2 regions of the Vibrio sp. R15-SG3-ISO1B genome follow, and region 1 is predicted to be linked to the other one. Evidence: predicted binding sites of a transcription regulator. Region 1 holds the regulator's gene; the other holds the start of a gene.
What was found. The regulator PurR, encoded in region 1, represses purine synthesis genes. The targets are predictions, from matches to a motif close to TNANGNAAACGTTTNCNTNA.

Region 1 (5,337 bases):
GTGGGTGTCAATGATTTCAGCCAGCGCTTGCTGCTGAGCTTTGGCGTTATCAAGTGTCAGGTATTGACCAAAGTTTGCGCCTAAAAACACAATCAGAGCGAGCAAACCAATACCTAAAAGCAGTTTCTTGTTCATATGGATCCCTTTGAAAACATCATCATTGATCATTGTTAGATATGAACCAAAAAGCCAGTAAAAAATTTCGCCCTAAGGGGAAAACACGTTGAATTCTATGACGAAGGAATGGAAACGCTGAAAAAGCATCGGCTAAAAACGTCTCAAGCCAGCGGTGTTCGGCTGGCTTGAGAAGGGTATTGGAATTAATGAACGCTATCGCTGACTAGCTTTGCAGCTGATTCAGGAGCTCGTCGCGTCTTGCTTGAGGGACCACAGACCAGTGCGTACCTTTAATTGCCCCCTCAAGTGCCCACAGCAGGTCGATACTGACATCGGCAGAGTGTGTGGAACGAATCGCTTTATACGCTTCCACTGCGCCCGTCTGCTCCAAACGGGAGACACTGTCGATACCCGCTTTCTTGAGCATTCGCTCGGTCGCCAGACGCAAGTTCGGCAGATCTTTGAGGCGCGTTGGTTTGGCGTTGGTTTGACGCTGCTTGTCTTTGTTGGCCGCCTCTAGTGCACTGTTTGCCATCGCAACTGTCTGAGCGACATCCTGATCCCAGTCATGACCGAGGGCGTAGTATTTGGTAACCACAGGGAAACCACGCTTTTTATACACGTATGGCTCGAGTCCCTGAGCATTAAACTGTTGGGCCAACGAGTCGTCGGCGCGTATGTGAAGTTTGTCATTTACCACGAGGGCAAACATGGTGTCATCAGCGAAGATTCCGAATCCACCAAACATTGAGCGAGACTTGATCTTGCCCAATGGTTCAAACAATCGCATTGAGTCTTTTAAAATTGGTTTATCCATGCTGTTATTCTCGGTGTATTACAATACGCCACCAAATTCAGGTCCGAGAGATTAGCAAAAATATGCAGGTTTTGTGTCAGTAGGGTGTCATTCTGGCTCATAAAAGAATAATCCTACTCACGGTGTGAGCGCATAATGCGCGCGCAACGTTTAACTCATTGTATTCTTTGCTTTTGATAAAGAATTACGGAGTGCACATTTGCCATCGGCAACCCCGCTACCAAGCAGTCATCAACGTTGATATCGTTGAGTGGCTGCAACAGGCCGGAAGCTTTGCGTCCCATCCTTTCGAAATGGTTTGCCCTGTTCGTGGCATTCGTCGAACATAATAAGCATAAATAATTTATGGGCTAAACATCACGTTTTGATGGGTTAAATGTGATCTTAGTTCATAAAATAGAGGGGTGTTACCGAGAGAATAAAGCCCAGCGGATGAGAAGTATTCTCGCTGGGCTAGTCGATGTGATGTGCTGAACTTGTTCGTTGGTCTATTTCACCGTCGCCACGGTATCGCGCTCGACGATTTCTGGGTGCATTTCAAAAATACGTTTTTCATGCTCTTTGTCTTTAATACGTTCGAGCAAAATCTCAAATGCGTTTTTACCCACACGGCGCTTCGGCTGGTGAACCGTCGTTAGCGGTGGTGAAAAGTACTCGGCTAGCTCAATGTTGTCATAACCAATGACCGACATGTCTTCTGGAATACGAATGCCTTTTTGCTGTAAACGGCTCATCAAACCGAGCGCCATCGTATCGTTGAAACAGAATACTGCGGTTGGCTTTTCGTCCATGGCGACGATTTTGTCCGCGGCAAGCACGGCGGTATCGCACTCAAAGTTACCTTCTAAGATCCAATCTTCGTTGACGCTCAAACCCGACTCGTTCATTGCGCGCTTAAAGCCTTGGATGCGCTCTTGGCAGGCCGCTTTTTCAAAATGCCCACTCAAGCAAGCAATGCGCTTGTGGCCGTGATCAATCAGGTATTTTGTTGCGAGGTAGCCGCCTTCTTCCGAGTTGTCGATGATTTTATCGGCTTGTGAGCTTTCCGGGCCCCAATCCATCACCACCTTAGGGATGTCTTTATGACGGTCAAGCATTTCGCTCAACTCTTCGGTCAAATCTGAACACATCACTAAGATGCCATCGACGCGCTTTTCCGCCAGCATGCGAATGTAGTCACGTTGTTTCTCGTAGATGCCGCCAGTGTTACACAAGATCAAGGTGTAGCCTTGACGGTAGCAGTAGCTCTCAACCCCGTCGATCACTTCCGAGAAGAAAAGGTTGGTCGATTGAGTAACCAGCATGCCTATTGTGCGTGTCGAGTTACATTTCAGGCTGCGTGCAACGGCACTTGGGGCATAGTTCAACTCTTGAACCGCTTCCATCACTTTTTCTTGCGTGGCTTCAGCGACAAAGCGTGTTTTGTTGATCACATGGGATACAGTGGTGGTCGAGACACCCGCTAAGCGAGCGACGTCTTTAATCGTGGCCATATGGTTTTGTCCTGTCGATGACTGCCTACTATTCTATGAAAAGTTAAGTCTATAAAAGTAAAGTCTATACAAAGTTTAGAGTATGTAGACAGAAAGTATCAGAAACACAAAAACCGCCCTCAAAAAGCGGTTTGTATTTATTAGTTTTATCGTTTGCGGACCGGATTGTAGTCCGCAACGTCGATTTGGGCAAATAAAAAACCCGCCTTTGGGATCTCGCCACACCTTTTGTATGGGCTTAATCGCTATCGCCTTGCAGGTAGGCTTTATCCAATTGAATGAACGCGCACAATAGCGACGACAGCGCCGCATAGAAGCCGAATGTGTCGAGGCGCTGGCAGCGCTCGGCAAACCTCTCAATCCAAGGGAGTAGATGCTGCTCAATAAAATCGGCTTGCTCTTGGTAGGCGAGATGCGTGTCGCCTGCCGTCTGCTCTGCTGCATGAGCGCCGCGCACAATCAGGTTACCTAAAAAATCCAACTCTATCGCGAGATGATCAGAAGGTTCATTGAGCCCTGAATGCACGGCCACGCCATGTTGTTGGAGCAGAGTGTCCATCTGTTTGGCGGGCTCCCCATTGAGCAGTCCGGATTCATCTAAGTAGACAGAGGCGTAAGGCAACGCGCTGTCTCGGTCGGATTTTAAAAACAGGTCGCAATAGTCGGCTGATAGTTCCAACTGAGCATCTGGCCTGTCTTGCAATCGGTTCAATGCATCGATGAGCCTGTCTGCGGCTACGTTAAGCTCAGGGGTTTGTGCAAGTCCCGTCAGAAAGGTACGTGTGTCCACCGAATGATATTGGGCCAGCTCTTGCTCTGAGAGCTCTTTGGCAAACACGCTCGAAAACCACCAGTAGAGCTCGGCGCGTTGCTCATCAAAGGCGCGCTGCTCTTTTTCGGCGGGAGATAAAGGGTCGGAAATCTGGGCGTTAGGTGTCTCTGGCATGATGGGCTCTCAACTGAATCAGATGCCGTTAAGTCTAACGGATAAAAATGAACAGCGGTCAACCTGATTATGAGAAGAAATGGTCAAATATGGCAATTTGTGAACAGGGCAGCAAAGCTTGCTTTGCATCAATGAATCGCCAACTTTTCACCTCCCAAAGAGGACAAAGATGGAGTTGTGACTAATTATGAATAGAATAAAGCCATTGAATCAGTGTGTGAATAAGTGAGTAGAGCCGATGAGCTACCACATTTTGGTTGTTGAAGATGATGAAGTGACTCGCCGTAAATTGGCGGGCTACTTTCAAACCGAAGGGTATCAGGTGAGCCAAGCTGAGAATGGCGCGCAGATGCGCGACGTACTCAGTAGCAGTCGGGTCGATTTGGTGATGCTGGATATCAATCTGCCCAGCGAAGATGGCTTGATGCTGACGCGTGAGCTGCGCAGTCAATCGGACATCGGTATTATCTTGGTGACCGGGCGTACCGACAGCATTGATAAGATTGTTGGTCTAGAAATGGGCGCGGACGATTATGTCACTAAGCCATTTGAGCTTAGGGAACTGCTCGTCAGAGTCAAGAACCTCTTGTGGCGCATCGCACTGGCTGCGGGAGCGCAAAACGCGGGCAGCGATCAGCAAGACGGCGTGGTCCGCTTTGCTGAATGGACGTTCGATATTCAGCGCCGCGCTTTGAGCCGAGGGGATGAACCGGTCAAACTGACTAAAGCAGAGTATGAGCTTTTGGTGGCGCTCTCCTCTCACCCTAACCAAGTGCTCAGTCGGGAACGCATTCTTAATATGATCAGTCATCGTGTGGACGCACCCAATGATCGCACTATCGATGTCCTGATTCGACGCATGAGAGCGAAGATGGAGGCGGATCCAAAAAATCCGCAGATATTCGTCACCGTGCATGGCGAAGGCTACATGTTCGCCGGAGATTAACGTAGTTCGGCAATTAACGAGCGAAAATTGACGCAAAAGAAACGAAAAATCCAGGCATGCAGCCTGGATTTTTGTTTTAGGTCGAAGACGTTATCCGTCTACGCTGGCGGCCGGTTAAACGTCGCTCTGCGCAGCCTCCACCTCTAAGGCTTGCTCTTCATAATCGGACGCCCAGTCGCGGAGGTGTTGCCAAATGGTGCCCAGCGTTTCATGCCAGTAGCGCTCAGTTTGTTCGAGATATTTGCCCTTCGGCGCGTACTTCTCCCACGCTTGATCGATGTTTCTCTGCGCTAGGTAGTTGGTCGGCGCGGCGTAAGGTTTCAATCCTGCGGAGTGGAATTCATTCAGGGCACGGTTCATGTGACTGGCCGATGTGACCACCACCAACTTCTTGTTCTTAACGAACGCTGCCGCTTGGCGCGCTTCTTCCCAAGTATCTTTGGCGGTTTCGAGCAGAATGATGTCAGATTTAGAAACGCCAAGCGCCAGCGCTACTTTAGCCATCATGCGCGCATTGCTCACTTCAGAACCGGCGGCATAGCCTGAGAGAATCAGTTTAGAGCCCGGATAAATTCGCATCACACGAATCCCTTCGGTCAAACGCATTAGGCCGGCGCGACTCAGTTCTGAGGTGGGCGGAATATCGTCGTCCACAACATGGCCGCTGCCAAGCACCATCACATAATCAATCGATTCATCGACAGGAAAAAAGGCCGAGTATTGGCGCTCGATAGGCATGAGAAGACGTGATGAAACGGGCTGGAAGGCAACGAGAAAAATGCCAACAAACGAGAAGAGAACAACGAAACATCCTGTTTTTTGTTTTCGTGTGAACATGACGAGCATGAGTCCCACAAGGCCAATGATCAGCAGGGCTGGCAAAGGCATAAGTAAAGCCGAGACGACTTTTTTCAGCTCAAACATACTTAAATAGTCCGAAAAAACACCAGTTGATTATAATTTAAGAGAAAGCCTCTTTATTCCTGCCTTTCTTGTGACAGAATAGCAGCACGATTCA
Region 2 (5,337 bases), on a different contig from region 1:
ATTCATGTAACAACGTAGAGCGTCAATAACCTTCACTTCGTGGCCGCGTTCTTTTGCTGCCTCGATTAAACGCTTGGTCGAGTAAAGTTTAGCGTTACGAGACAGAACACCGATTTTCATGCTGTGATTTCCTAATAGGGCAATACTCATCCGGCGATGGTCTCCGAATGAGTGCAAACAAAACAATAGAAACTCAGATGCCAGAGCGAGCACCTGTGACTTTTAAGATAAAGAGTCAGCGCGAAAAAGTGGCGGTAATGACGCCTCAGCGCTGTAAGGACGCGAACCTTAGCAGTGGGGTAAATGGCTTGGCTAACAAAAATTAATTGTCGTCACCACAAATATTATCGCTCGATGTTAGCCCAATCCGTGCGGCGATTTTGAGTCACAAAAAAGCCGAGCAAGAGCTCGGCTAGTACAGCAATACCATGTTTAGATGAAAGACTATGCCTTCTCAGGAATCGCTTCCAACAGGGCGACCATTTGCTCCCAAAAGAGCGCCACGGTATCAATCTTAACCTTCTCATCTGGTGAGTGAGGGAACTTAATGGTAGGACCAAAAGAGACCATATCCATATTGGGGTAAGGTTCTTTAAATAGACCACACTCTAGACCGGCGTGAATCACCATGATGTTCGGCTTGTGACCGTAAATGCCTTCATACATGTCGCGGAAGATGGCCATGATCTCTGAATCCGCATCCGGTTTCCAGCCAGGGTAGGCGCCAGAGAAAGCGATCTTAGCACCAGCAAGCTCAGCCACGGAGGTGAGCATGCCTTCAACTTGTTGGCGACCCGAGTCAATCAAAGAGCGAACTAAGCAGAGAACGCGAATGGCTTCTTTTTCTGTGGTAATGACACCAACGTTTAATGAGGTCTCGACCACTCCTTCAATGTCGTCACTCATACGAATCACGCCATTCGGGCAGGCGTTCAAAGCGGCGATAAAACGCTGTTGATCGCTAATAGATAGCACGCCTTCCTGACTTTCACTCGCTTCGTTAAACGTGACAAGGCTAGTTTCCACTTTGCCGAGCTCGTTGATAAGCCGTTGTGTGTAGAACTGATAAAGCTCGGCAAGCTTGGCTTCGTTTTCAGCAGGGACGGCGACCGTAACAAACGCTTCGCGTGGAATTGCATTACGCAGGCTACCACCACGGAATTCAATCAGGCGCAAATCCAGTTCGCTTGCGTGACCTGCTAGGAATCGAGCGAGGAGTTTGTTGGCATTACCGCGTCCAGTGTGGATATCACAGCCTGAGTGTCCGCCTTTTAAGCCTTTAAGAATAAGCTGTCGGGTCACATAGCCCGCGGGCAGAGCTTCGCGTTGGATCTCGAACGTCATTTCACCGTCGATACCACCGGCACAACCCATGTACACTTCACCCTCTTGCTCAGAATCGGTATTAAGCAGAATGTCGCCTTCTAACCAACCCGCTTCAAGACCAAATGCGCCAGTCATGCCTGCTTCTTCATCAATCGTCAGCAGCACTTCTAGTGGCCCGTGTTTAATGTCATTGGACGCCAATACCGCGAGACAAGACGCCATACCAATGCCGTTGTCCGCACCCAAGGTTGTACCTTTGGCGGTGACCCACTCACCATCAATATAAGGTTGGATCGGGTCTTGGGTAAAATCATGATCCGTGTCTTCGTTTTTCTGCGGCACCATATCAATGTGAGCCTGCAGAACCACACCTTTTTTATTCTCCATCCCTTTGGTCGCCGGTTTTTTGATGAAGACGTTGCCGGTTGGATCGCGTTTGACTTCTAAGCCTTGATCGGTCGCCCAATCAATGATCATTTGCGCTAGGGCTTCTTCGTGTTTCGATGGGTGAGGAATGGAGCAAATCTTGTCGAAAAACTGCCACAAAGGCGCTGGTGACAAGCTGCTAATTTCAGAATGGAACTCAGACACGGATAACTCCTTATAATGAGAGATGGCAAATATTGTCTTATGCACCAAATGATGAGTAGCACAAACATCCAAACTTGCCGATTTGATGTTGGTCAGAATAGCACTCTCAAGATCGATACCCAAGTGAGTTGATGCAAACTGCAGCGAAAAGTGCCTACCCCTCTATCGACGGGATATTCAATGATGTGATTATCAATCTGACAGATTAACTTAGATGCTAGTGATTTTTATGTAATTAAATTACAACTGCGGTTTAATTTGAATCAGCAATCGCAATTTTTTGTGACTTTTATCACTTTTGGTGTTGTAATTTAATTTCTATAAGGTATATTTGTAACCACTTCGGCAGCGAAGTAAAAACGCTCAAAGGATGAGTCCGAGTTATCGCCTCCAAGGAACTGAGAAATCAATCATTGTAATGTGTTTAATTGATTTAGAAGGTGATGTTATGAAAGGTTTACCAAGTGCAGCGTTCTGGCTAAACAAATCTGTTTATACAGGAAGCTTTACTTACCCCACTAGCTTTGGTTACTAACACTGAAAGCTTGTTTATCTCGAACGTTATGTTCACCCCCTAATATTGGAATATATTTGCAGCGCCGTTTTCGCTGACATGATTCAACCGCCACTCATTTTGAGTGGCGTTTTTTTATCCGCCAACTCACCGATTTCTCCTTATTAATGCCATTCTCTGCATATTATGCACATAAGCACGTGTTACTCAGGTTACAAACTGCCGTTCTGGATTTGAAAGTTTACAACATGGTACAAAAGTTCACCGTCTGAATGATGATGTCTTTTCTTTCTATCTTTATGAATTTTCTTTGTTTTTGTTTTGTTTGTGGCTCTTTTATAGCGATAGGTTGCCCATTTACAACCCGAAATATTGATTAGAGTCATAATTCTATCTGGAATTTACTATTTGATGACTTTATAATTCCGCCAATCGATTACGCAACCGTTTACTTTTTACCCTTTTAGGATTCGATCATGTTCGAAAAACTGTTCAAACTCAGTGAAAATGGCACGAATGTCAAAACTGAGATCATTGCCGGTGTGACCACATTCCTGACAATGGCTTACATCATTTTTGTCAACCCAGCGATGCTGGCCGATGCAGGGATGGACAAGGGCGCTGTCTTTGTTGCGACCTGTTTAGCCGCTGCGATTGGCTGTTTTATCATGGGCTTTGTCGCTAACTACCCGATTGCATTGGCGCCAGGTATGGGCCTCAACGCGTTCTTCACTTATGGTGTTGTTTTGGGTATGGGTCACTCATGGCAAGTCGCGCTCGGTGCGGTGTTTGTCTCTGGTTTGATCTTCATGGCGCTTTCGGTATTCAAAATCCGTGAGTGGATCATCAACTCCATCCCATTGTCGCTGCGCACGGGTATCTCTGCGGGTATTGGTCTATTCCTTGCGTTTATCGGCCTACAAAACTCAGGCATCGTCGTTGATAATCCAGCGACCTTGGTCGGCTTGGGCCACATCACAAACCTCGCACCAGCCTTGGCTGCCTTGGGCTTTTTCTTGACCATCGGTTTGGTGTACCGCGGCGTTCGTGGCGCTGTGATGATCGCGATCCTTATTATCACCGCGCTCGGTCTATTGGTGGGTGATGTACAGTGGGGCGGTGTGATGTCGACACCACCAAGCATTGCGCCGACCTTTATGGAAATGAACATTGCTGACGTGTTTGAAGTGGGCATGATCTCAGTGGTCTTTGCTTTCTTGTTTGTTGATCTCTTTGATACGGCGGGTACGCTGGTGGGTGTTGCAACTAAGGCGAACTTCATTAAAGAAGACGGCAAACTACCACGTTTGAACAAAGCACTATTAGCAGACTCAACAGCAACGTCAGTGGGCGCGGTACTCGGTACCTCAAGCACCACGTCTTACGTAGAGTCTACGGCAGGGGTTGCGGCAGGCGGTCGTACTGGTTTAACGGCGGTGGTTGTTGGCGTGCTGTTCTTGTTGGCACTGTTCTTCTCGCCTTTGGCTGGCATGATTCCTCCATACGCGACCGCTGGCGCACTGTTCTACGTAGCGATTCTAATGATGTCTGGCTTGGTCAGCATCGATTGGCGTGATCTAACAGAAGCGGCGCCGGTTGTGGTGACGTGTCTGCTGATGCCACTGACTTACTCTATCGCAGAAGGTATTGCACTGGGCTTTATCTCTTACGCTGCAATTAAACTATTGAGTGGTAAAGGACGCGACGTGTCTGTGAGCGTTTGGGTACTATCGGCAGTCTTCTTGCTGAAGTACGTCTTCGCTGGTTAATCACAAGCATTGAATCAACAACGCCACAGCGCTTTCGCTGTGGCGTTGTTTTATAGTGAATATAATTCGCCATTGGTATTGGCCGCCGCTTCCGGTAAAATAATCGTTTGCGTAGCTTTTCCCCTATTTGGCCTGGTGCATCAAGCTGTAGGTTGTATCAACTGAGCTTGTTTTTCAGGGGATGCCGATTGGACAAAACTATTAGGTTATTACAATGAGTAAAAAATTCATCATCACTTGGGATCAGATGCACGCGTACTGTCGTGAACTTGCAGAAAAGCAGATGCCTGCCGAGCAATGGAAAGGAATTTGGGCTGTGAGCCGTGGCGGTTTAGTACCGGGTGCTATTTTAGCGCGTGAACTCGGTATTCGTTACGTGGATACCATCTGTATTTCAAGCTACGATCACGATCACCAACGTGATATGAGCGTATTGAAAGCACCTGAAGGTGACGGTGAAGGTTACCTTATCGTTGAAGACCTGGTCGACAGTGGTGACACAGCACGCAAACTACGTGACTTGTACCCGAAAGCGAAATTGATCGCCGTGTGCGCGAAACCATCGGGCGCTGAACTTTTAGATGACTACGTGGTTGATATCGCTCAAGAGACTTGGATTGAGCAACCATGGGATATGGCGATTCAATACATCGAACCGATCAATCGCAAGCAAAAGTAATGCTTTTTCACTTTTGGGTGAATGCATTGGCGATTTCAATAAAGAATCTTGATAAATGACCCTTTCTTGGGTCATTTTTTTTATTACTATGAAAGAATCGAACGAATACACGAGTAATGTGATGTCGGAAGAAGTAAGCAAAAACCTGTCTGAGACGCTGTTTGCCAAAGATAAAAAAGCCAAAGAGACGTCGGAGTTGATTGCCTACATGCCATCAAGTCAGGCGCTGCTGGATGAAAAACGTGTCGAAGACGGCTACAAATGGTATCGCAACTTACGCCGCCTGCAATGGACATGGCAAGGTCTACAACCTATCGAAATCGAAGGCGTATTAGCGGCGATGGCCTCCTCAAAGCATTCGCGTACCCACGATGAGTGGCTAGATACTGTGATGGGCTATCACAGCGGGAACTGGAACTTCGAGTGGACAAAGTTGGGTATGCTGCATCAAAAGCGCG

Region 2: a site for PurR is predicted at 2,868-2,887, ahead of AC6R0S_RS13580 (NCS2 family permease). Genes of this name have one in related genera too.

What each region holds. Positions count from the first base shown of each region.
Region 1 is NZ_JCBDGG010000002.1:114,801-120,137, reverse strand. It holds gene AC6R0S_RS00755 (TVP38/TMEM64 family protein) at 1-135, opposite strand, end outside; gene AC6R0S_RS00750 (TfoX/Sxy family DNA transformation protein) at 341-934, opposite strand; cyclic di-GMP riboswitch class I at 1,139-1,247, opposite strand; gene purR (HTH-type transcriptional repressor PurR) at 1,423-2,427, opposite strand; gene torD (molecular chaperone TorD) at 2,666-3,373, opposite strand; gene torR (two-component system response regulator TorR) at 3,612-4,319, shown strand; gene elyC (envelope biogenesis factor ElyC) at 4,434-5,243, opposite strand.
Region 2 is NZ_JCBDGG010000045.1:83,834-89,170, forward strand. It holds gene rimK (30S ribosomal protein S6--L-glutamate ligase) at 1-120, opposite strand, end outside; gene AC6R0S_RS13570 (aminoacyl-histidine dipeptidase) at 445-1,917, opposite strand; gene vcdP (small protein VcdP) at 2,366-2,452, shown strand; gene AC6R0S_RS13580 (NCS2 family permease) at 2,908-4,200, shown strand; gene gpt (xanthine phosphoribosyltransferase) at 4,415-4,879, shown strand; gene frsA (esterase FrsA) at 5,001-5,337, shown strand, end outside.